2 regions of the Pseudarthrobacter sp. NPDC092202 genome follow, and region 2 is predicted to be linked to the other one. Evidence: predicted binding sites of a transcription regulator. Region 2 holds the regulator's gene; the other holds the start of a gene.

Region 1 (6,501 bases), on a different contig from region 2:
GTCTCCAGCACCCTGTCCGATCCCAGTTGGGCGGGAACGACAGTCCTGCCCAATGCCACGGCCGCGGGCCGGCTGCGTGAAGAGTACGAACAGGTCCACATGTTCGGCAGCGGCGTCCTGATCCGTTCACTGCTGACGGCAGAGGTGCTTGACCGCCTCCACCTCTGGCTCTATCCCGTTACTTTGGGCCAGGGCAAGCGCCTCTTCGACGCCGGGACCGTCCCCGCCACCTACCGCCTCGCGGAGCCGGCGCGCACCTTCCCGAAGGGGGCGGTGTCGCTGGCCTACGAGCGTGCGGGCGCTGTGGAGACGCAGGACATGCCGGCCACGCAGGGCACGTAATGGCCAAGGTCATCGCAGCAATCACAACGTCGCTTGACGGGTACATCACCGGCCCCGGCGACGGTCCCACGTACGGCCTGGGCCGGGGTGGAGAACGGCTGCACTACTGGGTGATGGGCGGCCCGTGGACCTACGACGGCGGCCACGACTTTGCGATGCACGGCCCGGACAGGGAATTCTACGAGGAGCTCGTTGCGGGGTTGGGTGCGGGGATCGTAGGGCGCGGGATGTATGACGCGGCGGGAGCGTGGGGAGGGACCAACCCGTTCCCCGGGCCGCTGATCGTGCTCACCCACCGTGTAGCGGACCAGCCCGCGGCTTCGTCCGGATTCACGTTCGTATCGGGGCTCGAGGAAGCCCTTGCACAGGCCAGCAAAGCGGCCGGCGGCCTCGACGTATCGATTGGCGGCGGCGCGGACGTGATCCGGCAGGCACTGGCCGCCGGGCTGGTGGACGAACTGGCGCTGTCAACGGCCCCGGTGGTCCTGGGCGCCGGCAAGCGCCTTTTCGACGGCTTCCAGCATGACGTCGACCTGGAGATCCTGAAGGCCGTCAGTTCACCGTTCGCCACCCACGTCCGTTACGCCGTGAAGAAGTAGGCGACTGCGTTTCCCGCACCAAAAAACCGGCCCAGCGGATGCTGGACCGGTTTCTTGTGCGTGCAGGACTGGACCCACGCCGTCAGGGAGACGGTAGGGATCAGTGGCTGTGGCCTGCGTGCTCGTCTTCTTCGGCCGGCTTTTCGACGACAAGGGTCTCGGTGGTGAGAACCAGGGCAGCGATGGAGGCCGCGTTGCGGAGGGCCGCACGGGTGACCTTGACGGGGTCGATCACGCCGGCAGCGATCAGGTCCTCGTACTCGCCCGACTTGGCGTTGAAGCCGTTGTTGGTTTCCAGGCCGGCAACCTTGGAGGTCACAACGTAGCCGTCGAAGCCCGCGTTCTGGGCGATCCAGCGCAGCGGCTGGACCAGGGCGCGGCGGACGATGCCCACAGCAGCGGCGGCGTCCCCTTCGAGTGCCTTGACGGCGGGGTCCTCATCCAGTGCCTTCAGGGCGTGGATCAGGGCCGAACCGCCACCGGCAACGATGCCTTCTTCAAGGGCAGCGCGGGTGGAGGACACAGCGTCCTCGATGCGGTGCTTCTTTTCCTTGAGCTCAACCTCGGTGGCGGCGCCAACCTTGATGACACCGATGCCGCCGGCCAGCTTGGCCAGGCGCTCCTGGAGCTTTTCACGGTCCCAGTCGGAATCGGTGCGGGTCAGCTCGGCGCGGAGCTGGGCTACGCGTGCTGCCACGTCTTCGGCCGAGCCTGCGCCGTCAACGATGGTGGTGTTGTCCTTAGTGACCGTGATGCGGCGGGCGGTACCCAGCACCTCAAGGCCAACGGTGTCCAGGCTCAGGCCCAGTTCCGGGGAAACAACCTGTGCACCGGTGAGGGTGGCGATGTCCTGCAGCATGGCCTTGCGGCGGTCACCGAAGCCCGGAGCCTTGACGGCAACAACGTTCAGGGTGCCGCGGATGCGGTTGACGATCAGCGTGGACAGGGCCTCGCCGTCAACGTCTTCGGCAATGATGAAGAGCGGCTTGGAGCTCTGCAGCGCCTTCTCCAGCAGCGGCAGGAATTCCTGGATGCTGGAGATCTTGCCCTGGTTGATCAGGATGAGGGCGTCCTCGAGGACTGCTTCCTGGCGTTCCGCGTCGGTGACAAAGTACGGGGAAAGGTAGCCCTTGTCGAACTGCATGCCCTCGGTGAGGACCAGTTCGGTCTGCGTGGTGGAGGATTCCTCGATGGTGATCACACCATCCTTGCCAACCTTGCCGAAGGCCTCGGCGAGGAGTTCGCCAACCTCGTCGCTCTGGGCGGAGATCGCTGCAACGTTGGCCACCTGGGTGCCTTCAACGGGGCGGGCGTTCTCGAGCAGGCGGGCGGCAACGGCTTCAACGGAAACCTCGATGCCGCGCTTGATCTGGCCGGGGGCGGCACCTGCCGCTACGTTGCGCAGGCCTTCCTTGACCAGCGCCTGCGCCAGGACGGTTGCCGTGGTGGTGCCGTCACCGGCAACATCGTTGGTCTTGGTGGCTACTTCCTTGGCCAGCTGCGCGCCAAGGTTCTCGTAGGGGTCGTCAAGTTCCACTTCGCGGGCGATGGTGACGCCGTCGTTCGTGATGGTGGGAGCGCCCCACTTCTTGTCCAGGACGACGTTGCGGCCGCGGGGGCCGAGCGTCACCTTGACGGTGTTGGCGAGCTTATCGATGCCGGCTTCAAGAGACCGGCGGGCAGCGTCGTTAAACGCAAGCTGCTTTGCCATGGTTTTGTCCTTTCAAGACAGAACCCCGCGCAGCTGACCAGCAGAAAGCATGACCAGCGGCACGGGGATCCGGAGAGTTACTTTACGACGATCGCCAGGACGTCGCGGGCGGAGAGCACGAGGTACTCGGTGCCGCCGGTCTTGACTTCGGTTCCGCCGTACTTGGAGTAGATAACGACGTCGCCGACGGCTACGTCGACAGGAACGCGGTTGCCGTCTTCAAAGCGGCCGGGGCCAACTGCAACAACTTCGCCTTCCTGCGGCTTCTCCTGTGCGGAGTCCGGGATCACCAGGCCGGAAGCCGTGGTCTGCTCGGCTTCGAGCGGGCGGACAACAATACGATCCTCAAGAGGCTTAATAGAGACCGACACTCGGACCTCTCCTTCTTCGTCAGCAAATTCGTGGACTGGAAAGCTTTCCGCCGTGGCTGGCAAACCGTCGTCGCGGTGCCGGCAGCAGCCTGGCTGGCAGCTCTTCATGTATTAGCACCCTCCTAGGGAGAGTGCTAATAGAGACTGTATGCAAGGGTTAGCACTCGGTCAAGGCGAGTGCCAGAGTTTCGTCATGGGCGGAACGTGACTGCGTGTAAATTGGCCGGGTGCGAGCCGCCATTTACCTGACTCTTGCCACCCTCTTCTGGGCGGGCAACTTCGTTGTTGGCCAGGCTGCCATGAAAACCATGGAGCCCCTCCAGCTGACGTTCTGGCGGTGGGCCCTGGCCGCCGTGCCGCTGCTGGTCCTGGCGCAGCTGGTGGAAAAGCCGGACTGGCGCGCTGTCCTGCGCCACTGGCCGGCCCTCCTGCTCCTGAGCTGCCTGGGGATGAGCGCTTACACCCTGCTGCTTTACAGCGCCCTGGGCCACACCTTGGCCCTGAACGCTTCCCTTGTAACCGCCGCGAACCCCGCCCTCATCATGGTCCTGGCCGTGGTCCTGCTCCGGGACAGGCCGCGCCCCCTGGGCTGGGCGGGGATTGTGCTGGGCCTCTGCGGAGTCCTGCTGGTCCTCACCGGCGGCGAGCTGGAGCGGCTGCTGACCTTTTCGATCGATGCCGGCGAGCTGCTGATCGTCGCGGCGATCACCGTGTGGGGCTTCTACACGATCACCGCCCGCAGGCTGTCCGTCCCTGCGATCACGTCCACCGCGGTGCAGGTGGCCATGGCGGCGGTTATCCTGGCTCCCTGTGCCGTGGCCACGGGGGCGGGGTTGCCGGCCACGGCCCCGGAGGGCTGGTCCCTGGCCTACATCGTCCTGTTCCCCTCGCTGGGTTCCTACCTGCTCTGGAACCTGGCTCTGAAACGCACCACTGCGGCGAATGCCGGAAACTACCTCAACCTCATTGCCGTATTTACTGCGGTCATCACGGTTGCGCTGGGCCAGCCCGTCACGGTGCCCCAGGTCCTGGGCGGCATCCTGGTCATCTCCGGGGTCCTCCTGACCAGTGCCGGAGGGAAAGCACCTCAGCGGCCCAGATCGTCGAAGTCGACGTCCTCCCCGCCGTCGCCCTCATCCCCGCCTGCGGAGTTCCGCCCGCGGTAAAGCAGCACCGCGGCGGCCGCGGCCACCATGAGCGAGGCAACCAGGAAGAAGATGCTGCCGGCGCGGGCTCCGGCGTACAGCCCGCGGATGTCCTGCGCCTCCTGGGTGTCATCCTGGATGCTGTTGCCGCCCACGGAATACACAGTGGCATTGAAAGCGTCCAGGAAGAAGATGATCACAAGCAGCGCGATGCACACCACGGCCACCACTGCGCTGGCAATCATTGCCGGGCGGGCGAACCGCGCCAGGCCCCCCGGGTGGTGCTGATGGGACTGCGGGGAACCTGCACTGTCGTTCATGGCTTCAACACTATCGGCCGCCGGCATGCCGCTCCTCCACTAGGCTGGAACCCATGGCTCAAGCTCCCCAGGACCAGATCGCACCACTGCTCACCCCTGAAGGCTGGGAGCTTCTGGCGTCCCTGGGCCCCTACCAGGAGGAGAAGTCCTTCGAGCTGAACTCGGCCCTGCGCAAGGCCGGCCACTCCCCCGAACTGGTTTCCGCCGTCCTGACCCAGTCCAGGCTCCGCACCAGGGCTGCCGCCAAGTTCGGTGAGTTTGCCCGGAGCATGCTGTTCACCCAGGCCGGACTGGAACAGGCAACCCGGCTCAACGTTGCAGCACGCCACGCCCAGCGGTTCGCGGAGGCAGGAATCCGTCACGTTGCCGACCTTGGCTGCGGGCTGGCCGCCGACTCCCTGGCACTGGCCTCCATGGACATCACCGTCACCGCCGTGGAGATGGATGAGACCACCGCCGCGTGCGCCACCGTCAACCTGATCCCCTTCCCCAACGCCACCGTGGTCCATGCGGATGCCACGGCAGTGCCGCTGGACGGGATCGACGGCGTCTGGCTGGACCCGGCGCGCCGCGTCACCTCCACGTCCGGCACCAAGCGGATCTGGGACCCGGAGGCCTTTTCCCCGCCACTGTCCTTCGTTGAGAACCTGGCGGCCTCCGGCCTGGCCGTGGGCGTCAAGATGGGGCCGGGCATGCCGCACGATTCCGTCCCGGCCGGCTGCGAAGCGCAGTGGGTCTCCGTGGCCGGGGATGTGACGGAGGTTGCGCTGTGGTTCAACGCCGTGCGGCGCCCCGGTGTCCGCCGGGCCGCGCTGGTCCTCGGTGCCCAGGGCGCGGCGGAGCTGACCAGCGGCGAAGACTTCGGCGCCGGCCCCACGGCTCCGGTGGGTCCGGTGGAGGGCTACCTGTACGAACCCGACGGCGCGGTGATCCGCGCCGGGCTGGTGGCCGATGTTGCGCTGCAGCTCGGCGGACACCTGGTGGATGAGCACATCGCCTATGTGTGTGCGCCGGAACTGGTGGACACACCTTTTGCCCGCGCCTATAAGGTCCTGGACGTGATGCCGTACAACGTCAAGGCGCTCAAGGCCTGGGTGAAGGACAACGGCATCGGCGTGCTGGACATCAAGAAGCGCGGCACCGCCGTCACGCCCGAGGAACTCCGCAAGCAGCTCCTCCCAAGCGGGAAGAACGCAGGCGGGAAGAAGTCCGGAAACAAGACGGCCACCCTGGTCCTGACCCGCATTGGGGAGGACCGGGTGGCCATCGTGGTGGAGCCCGTCCAGTAAGGCTACTGTGCGCGCATGAACTCCTCCGCAGCGCGGACCTGCTCAGCGGCGGGCCGCACGCCGGTGTAAAGCACAAACTGTTCAAGGGCCTGGATGGTTGCCACCTCCGCCCCAGTGATCACCGGCTTTCCCGCGGCCCGCGCCGCCCTGACCAGCGGGGTTTCGGCCGGCAGCGCCACAACGTCGAAAACCGTCCGGGCGGCGTCAATGGTTTCCTGGGGGAAGGCGAGCGCGTCGGCTTCCGCCCCGCCCGCCATGCCTCCTGCCATACCTCCTGCCATACCGATGGGCGTGACGTTAATGATCAAGTCCGCCGTCCCGCCGTCGAGCGCTGCCTGCCACCGGAACCCGTACTGCTCCGCCAGCGCGCGGCCGGTCGTTTCGTTCCGGGCGATGACCGTGACATCCGTGAAGCCGGCGTCGCGGAGCGCCGCGACGGTGGCCTTGGCCATGCCGCCGGCCCCCTGGACCAGGACCGAATAGCTGGTGGGCACCTTGTTGGTGGCCAGGAGCTGCTCGATGGCGGTGTAGTCCGTGTTGTAGGCCTTCAAGTGCCCGTCCGTGTTCACGATGGTGTTGACGGAGTCGATGGCCTTGGCCGAGGGGTCCATCTCGTCCACCAGCGCAATCACGTCCTCCTTGTAGGGCATGGAGATGGCGCAACCGCGGATGCCCAGGCCGCGGACGCCCGCGATGGCCTGCTTGAGGTTCGTGGGGGCAAAGG
Region 2 (6,501 bases):
GATCCTGCGGGCGGAAGAGGACGGCACCAAGGTGCCGTTCCTGACCGGGGAGACGACGGCGGCCGCGGAGCCGGGCCAGGCAGGGCTGTTTACGCTTGCCCTCACCCTGCCGGCCGGCGACTATGAACTGAAGGTGGCCCAGGCCGGCGCCGGCGATCAGCCGGACCAGAATGAGGACTCGCGGGCTTTCAAGGTCCGGTAGTTGCCCGTCCGGGATACGCCGGCAGGTTCAGGGCGCGGTCCAGCGGCCCAGGACGTCGCTGGCAAGCACAACGGCGGCCGGTCCGGCGGTTGAGGAGCGCAGGACATGGTGCCCCAGCAGGGCGGTGAGGGCGCCCTTGCCGCAGAGCCTTGTTACTTCCCTGGGGCTGATGCCGCCTTCCGGCCCGGCGATCAGCAGGACTTCGCGGGGTTCCGTTCCCTCCCGGCCCTGCCAGGTTTCCAGTACGGTGCGCAGTGGGCGCACGGCATCCTCATGGAGGATAATGGCCAGCCCTGCGGCCTCCACCAGTCCAGCCAAGGCGGCAGTGTCGACGGCGGGCCGCACCTCGGGGACCCACGCGCGGCGCGCCTGCTTGGCTGCTGCCGCCACCACTGACTGCCACTTCGCGTGGGCCTTGGCTGCCCGGTCGCCCTTCCACCGCACGATGGACCGCTCAGACTGCCAGGGTATGACGGCGTCGATACCCAGTTCGGTGGCCGTTTCAATGGCGAGCTCATCCCTGTCGCCCTTGGCCAGGGCCTGCACCAGGACCAGCCTTGTGGCCGGCCGTTCCTCCAGCCCAATGGCGGTGCACTCCACCTCGAGGGCGGCGGGCGACGCCGAAAGCACCCGTCCGCTCATCCGCGTACCCGCCCCGTCAACAATGTCGACGGGCTCGCCCGGGGCGAGCCGCTTGACCGTGACGGCGTGCCGCGCCTCGGTCCCCTCGAGGACAAAGGCCTGCCCCGCCGTCATGTGGTCAAGGGACCCGGGCGGGGTGAAGAAGACAGGGTTGCTCACCGCTACAGGTTACCGAGCCGGTCCCGGAGCTTGGCGAACATGCCGCCGCTGGCCGCAAGCTTGCCCTCGGTGATCTGCTCACCGCGCATTTGGGCCAGCTGGCGCAGGAGCTCTTCCTGCGCGGCATCAAGCTTGGCGGGCGTTTCAACCTGCAGGTGGACCTTGAGGTCGCCACGGCCGTAACCGCGCAGGTGGGTCACGCCAAGTCCGCGAAGCGTAATGATTTCACCGGACTGGGTGCCGGGCTTGACGTCGATCTCCTGTGGCCCGTCGAACGTTTCCAGGCTCACTTCGGTGCCCAGGGCGGCGGCCGTCATCGGGATGTGCAGGGTGGCGTGGAGATCGTCATTGTCGCGGACGTAGGTGGCGTCGTTGTTGACGCGGATTTCAACGTACAGGTCACCGGAAGGCCCGCCGGCCGGGCCTGCCTCCCCTTGGCCGGAGAGCTGGATGCGTGTTCCGGTGGCTACGCCGGCGGGAACCTTGATGGTCAGCGAACGGCGGCTGCGGATGCGCCCCTGCCCGCTGCATTCGTTGCACGGGTCCTTGATGACGGTGCCGAAGCCCTCACAGGTTCCACAAGGAGCCGCGGTCATGACCTGCCCCAGGATGGACCGGACGGCGCGCTGTACCTGGCCGCTGCCGCCACAGATGTCGCAGCGTTCAGGATGGCTGCCGGGCTGGCAGCAGGAACCCTCACAGGTTGGGCACGTGACGGCAGTGTCCACCTCAAGCTTCTTGTTGACACCGAAGACAGCGTCACGCAATTCGATCCGGACGCTGATGAGGGCATCCTGCCCGCGCCGCACGCGGGACGCCGGGCCGGTGGAACCGCCGGCGCCAAAGAAGGTGTCAAAGATGTCCTGGAACGCGAATCCCTGGCCGGCGTAGCTGCCTCCGCCGAAGCCGTTGTCCGTACCGTTTTCGTTGCCCGTGGTGTCATACACCCGGCGTTTCTGCGGATCGGACAGGACTTCATAGGCGTGGGTCACAGCCTTAAAGCGGTCCGACGCATCCTCACCCGGGTTGACATCCGGGTGCAGGGTGCGTGCCAGCTTGCGGTAGGCCTTCTTGATCTCTTCTCCCGTGGCCTCCGGTGAGACTCCAAGGACGTCGTAGTGGCTGCTCAAAGTTCGTATCTCTTCCTTGTTGTACTGCCTGCAGTCGGACTGCTGGAAATGCTGTGGGTGTCCAGTGGCCCCGGATGGGCCTCAGGGGCCCAGGATCCGGGAAAGGTAGCGGGCAACTGCCCTGACGGCAGCCATGGTGGTGGGATAGTCCATGCGTGTTGGTCCGAGCACGCCGATTTTCGCTGCGCTGTCCGGCCCGTACCCCGTGGCTACAACCGATGCCTCGGCCAGTCCGTCATAGGGATTCTCACGGCCGATGCTGACAGCCACCCCGCGGTGGTCCTGCGCCATCTCGCTCAGCAGGCGGAGCATAACAACCTGCTCCTCAAGAGCTTCGAGCACCGGGCCGATGCTGAGCGGGAAGTCCACGTTGGACCTCGCCAAATTGGCTGTTCCCGCCATGACCATGCGTTCCTCGCGGCTGCTCTGTGCCAGCGCCTCAAGGCCGATCGCGAGGGCCTGGGCCGCCTGCCGCTGCCCCGGGGCGGCCGTGGCCACCACCGCCGGCAGGGACTGGGCCAGCTGGCTCAGCGGTGTACCGGCAAGCGATCCAAGGAAGCGCGCCCTCAGGCCCGCCAGGCCTTCGTCCCCCAGGTCCTGCCCGACGTCGATAACACGCTGCTCCACCTTGCCGCTGTTGGCGATTAACACCACCAGCACCTTCCGCGGGGCCAGGAGGACGAATTCGATATGCCGGACCAGTGCCCTGCTCAGGTGCGGGTACTGGACCACTGCAACCTGGTTGGTGAGCTGCGACAGGAGCCGGACGGTCCGGTCCAGGACGTCGTCCAGGTCATCCGAACCTTCCAGCAGGGACTGGATGGCGCGGCGCTCCGCCTGGGACAGCGGCTTCACGGCGGAGATCTGGTCGACGAACAGCCGGTAGCCCTTGTCGGTGGGGATCCGGCCGGCGCTGGTGTGCGGAGCCGTAATCAGGCCCTCTTCCTCCAGGGCCGCCATGTCGTTCCTGATGGTTGCGCTGGACACACCGAGATGGTGGCGCTCCACCAGGGCTTTGGACCCCACGGGCTCGCGGGAGTGGACGTAGTCCTCCACGATGGCACGGAGTACTTCAAGTTTGCGTGGCTCGCTCACACTCCACCTCCATCCAGGATTCGGGGCGGCCGCGCCGCCCGCGCTGTGCCGCTCATCGTTTAGCACTCGACATGCCCAAGTGCTAACAGTCTATTATGCCTCTCCCCGTTGCTAGCATTGGTACCGCTCCGGGCGAAATTCCGGACCCTGTGATCGAGCGCTAGGCGGAGTGAATCATGCAGTACCAGAACTGGGGCCCCCAGGACATGTCCGCTCCGTCAAAGGCTCAACTGCCCGAAGTTCCTGTTGAACGGGGAATGGTGCTGGAGGACGTCCAGTCCGGCTGGGTGGGCGCCGTGACCCGCGTGGAGAAGTCCGGGGGCATGCATGTGGTGGCGCTGGAAGACAGGCGCGGCAAATCCAGGTCTTTCCGCCTGGGCTTCGGCTTCCTCCTCGAAGGCCAGGCCATCAAGCTCCTTCCCCCGGCGCCGCGGCAGGCCCCCGCCGCCACAGGCAGGACGGCATCAGGTTCGGTCCGGGTGGCCGGCCAGCGTGCGCAGGTCGCCAAGGCGAGCCGAATCTGGGTGGAGGGAAAGCACGACGCCGAACTGGTGGAAAAGGTCTGGGGAGACGACCTTCGGGTGGAAGGCATCGTCGTCGAACCCCTCCATGGCATCGACGACCTTGCCGCGGCAGTGGCCGACTTCAGGCCCGGTCCGGGCCGGCGGCTGGGCGTCCTGGTGGACCACCTGGTGCCCGACTCCAAAGAGTCCCGCATTGCAGACGCCGTGATGGCCTCACCAGGGGCTGCCGGGAACGTGCTGATCGTAGGCCACCCCTACGTGGACGTCTGGCAGGCGATCCGGCCTGCCGTGCTGGGCATCGAAAAATGGCCGGTGGTGCCGCGCGGGCAGGACTGGAAGACCGGGATCCTTGCCGCGTTCGGCTGGCCCCACGCCACCAAGGAGGATATTGGGCTTGGGTGGCAGAAGTTGCTGGGTGCCGTTCGCACCTACGCGGACCTGGAAGCCTCCCTGCTCGGGAGGGTGGAGGAAGTCATCGACTTCCTGACGGTTCCCTGACGGGACCGCCGCGCCGCCGTGCGTAAAGCCCTGGAGCAGCATCCGCGCCTCCAGCCAGTATTCTTGGTACTGCGGATCTGCGTCATTTGCAGTCCGCCTCAACCGATATGCATTCTTAGCCAGCACCATTGCACTTTTAGAAGGAACAGACTGTGGCAGAAAACGCACGCGATCACAGGGACACCCAGGGCGGCCAGGGCCGTTCGGAATACCATGGCGTTCCGGCGAATGCGCTGCCCCTGACAGCCAGCGAAGACCGGCAGTGGGCCACCATGGCGCACTTTGGCGGAATCCTTGGTTGCGTTCCTGCTCTGCTGATCTACCTCATTTTCCGGGACAGGGGCCCTTTCACGGCGCAGGAGTCCAAGGAAGCGCTGAACTTCAGCCTGCCTCCCACCATCGCCGCCGTAGTGGCGAACATCCTGGTGTTCGTTCCGGTGATCGGCAACATCTTCGCCGTGATTGCCACCCTCATCTGGATTGCCCTGACCTGTTACTCCGTGGCGGCCGGCATCCATGTGAACAAGGGACAGCCGCACCGCTACCAATACAACCTGCGCTGGATTAAGTAGTCCCTCCGGCTCCCAGCACTCGCAAGTTCGTGCCGGGGCCCTCGCCCGCGTGGGCCCACCCTCCGGCTCCCAGCACTCGCAAGCTCGTGCCGGGGCCCTCGCGGCCTGGGCCCAGCTTGAAACCGCTAGTCCGGCAGGACCCGGCGCACCACGGCGTCAGCCAACAGCCGGCCTTTCAGCGTGAGGACCAGCCGGCCTGCGAAGGCGGCGGCGGGATCAATCAGTTCCTCCGCGATGAGCCCGGCCACCTCGCGCCGTCCTGCGGCGCTGAGCGAAGGGATCTTGAGGCCGGATTGCAGGCGGACCTCGAGCATCACGCGCTCCATGTTCCGTGATGCCGAATCCAGGGTTTCCCTGCCTGCCGCGGGTGAGGCTCCCTGCGCCAGGCGTCCCGCGTAGGCAGTGGGGTGCTTGACGTTCCACCACCGGACACCGCCCACATGCGAGTGGGCCCCCGGCCCAATCCCCCACCAGTCGTCGCCGCGCCAGTATGCCAGGTTGTGGCGGCAGGCCTGTCCGGGCGTGCGCGCCCAGTTGCTGACCTCGTACCAGCCCAGGCCGGCCTTGGTGATCAGCTCATCGGCGAGCTCGTACTTGTCGGCGTGGTCGTCGTCGTCGATCCCGGGGACTTCACCACGGCGGATCTGGGCGGCAAGCTTCGTTCCGTCCTCGATGATCAGCGCGTAGGCGCTGATGTGGTCCGGCTGGTAGGAAAGTGCCGTCTCGAGCGAGTACCGCCAGTCCGCCAGGGACTCCCCGGGCGTGCCATAGATGAGGTCCAGGCTGACGGCCAGTCCGGCGTCGCGGGCCCACTGCACAACCTGCGGCACACGGCTGGGCGTGTGGGTCCTGTCCAGGACCTTGAGGACGTGGGGAACGGCTGACTGCATCCCGAACGAGATCCGGGTGAAGCCGGCATCCTTGAGGATGGCAAGGGACTCGGGGGTGACGGAGTCCGGGTTCGCCTCCGTGGTGACCTCGGCGCCCTCCTCGATCCCCCACTGGTCGATGGCGCGTCCCAGGATCAGGGCCAGGTCCTCCGCAGGAAGCAGGGTTGGCGTGCCGCCCCCGAAGAACACCGTGCTGAGCGGCCGCGCGGGCAGGCCTGATTCCGTGAGGACCCTGGCTGCCAGGGACACTTCCGAGGCCGCGGTGGCGGCATAGGCGTCCTGGGAGGCACCGCCGCCAAGTTCGGTGGCGGTATAGGTGTTGAAATCGCAGTACCCGCAGCGGACAGCGCAGAACGGAATGTGTACATAAAGTCCGAACGCCCGCTCCGCCGCACCATCGGCTGCCTGCTGGGGCAGCAGACCGTCCGACGGCGCCGGGTCGCCAAGGGGAAGAACGCTAGGCACTGCAGGGGCCTCCGGCGGTACCGGCTGCTGTAACCACTACTTCCTGGCCTTGTCCTTGGACTCGTCGGTGGTGAGCGCAGCGATGAAGGCTTCCTGGGGGACCTCGACGCGCCCCACCATCTTCATGCGCTTCTTGCCTTCCTTCTGCTTTTCCAGCAGTTTCCGCTTACGGGAGATGTCACCGCCGTAGCACTTGGCCAGGACGTCCTTGCGGATGGCGCGGATGCTTTCGCGGGCGATGATCCTGGAACCAATGGCCGCCTGGATGGGCACCTCGAACTGCTGGCGCGGAATAAGCTCGCGCAGCTTGGTGGTCATCATGAC

Evidence for each region. Region 2 encodes HrcA, which represses chaperone genes, less so after heat shock. Its sites were predicted from a motif close to TTNGCACTCGNNNNNNNCGAGTGCNAA; they were not measured.
Region 1: a site for HrcA is predicted at 3,181-3,207, ahead of groES (co-chaperone GroES). Genes of this name have one in related genera too.

The regions. Positions count from the first base shown of each region.
Region 1 is NZ_JBIVRG010000001.1:243,052-249,552, reverse strand. It holds gene ACIQF4_RS01250 (dihydrofolate reductase family protein) at 1-342, shown strand, start outside; gene ACIQF4_RS01245 (dihydrofolate reductase family protein) at 342-941, shown strand; gene groL (chaperonin GroEL) at 1,042-2,652, opposite strand; gene groES (co-chaperone GroES) at 2,730-3,023, opposite strand; gene ACIQF4_RS01230 (DMT family transporter) at 3,251-4,189, shown strand; gene ACIQF4_RS01225 (hypothetical protein) at 4,111-4,488, opposite strand; gene ACIQF4_RS01220 (SAM-dependent methyltransferase) at 4,542-5,777, shown strand; gene ACIQF4_RS01215 (shikimate 5-dehydrogenase) at 5,780-6,501, opposite strand, start outside.
Region 2 is NZ_JBIVRG010000002.1:314,687-321,187, forward strand. It holds gene ACIQF4_RS04840 (GerMN domain-containing protein) at 1-202, shown strand, start outside; gene ACIQF4_RS04845 (16S rRNA (uracil(1498)-N(3))-methyltransferase) at 230-1,003, opposite strand; gene dnaJ (molecular chaperone DnaJ) at 1,006-2,133, opposite strand; gene hrcA (heat-inducible transcriptional repressor HrcA) at 2,215-3,228, opposite strand; gene ACIQF4_RS04860 (DUF3097 domain-containing protein) at 3,405-4,250, shown strand; gene ACIQF4_RS04865 (DUF4870 domain-containing protein) at 4,403-4,822, shown strand; gene hemW (radical SAM family heme chaperone HemW) at 4,948-6,177, opposite strand; gene lepA (translation elongation factor 4) at 6,214-6,501, opposite strand, start outside.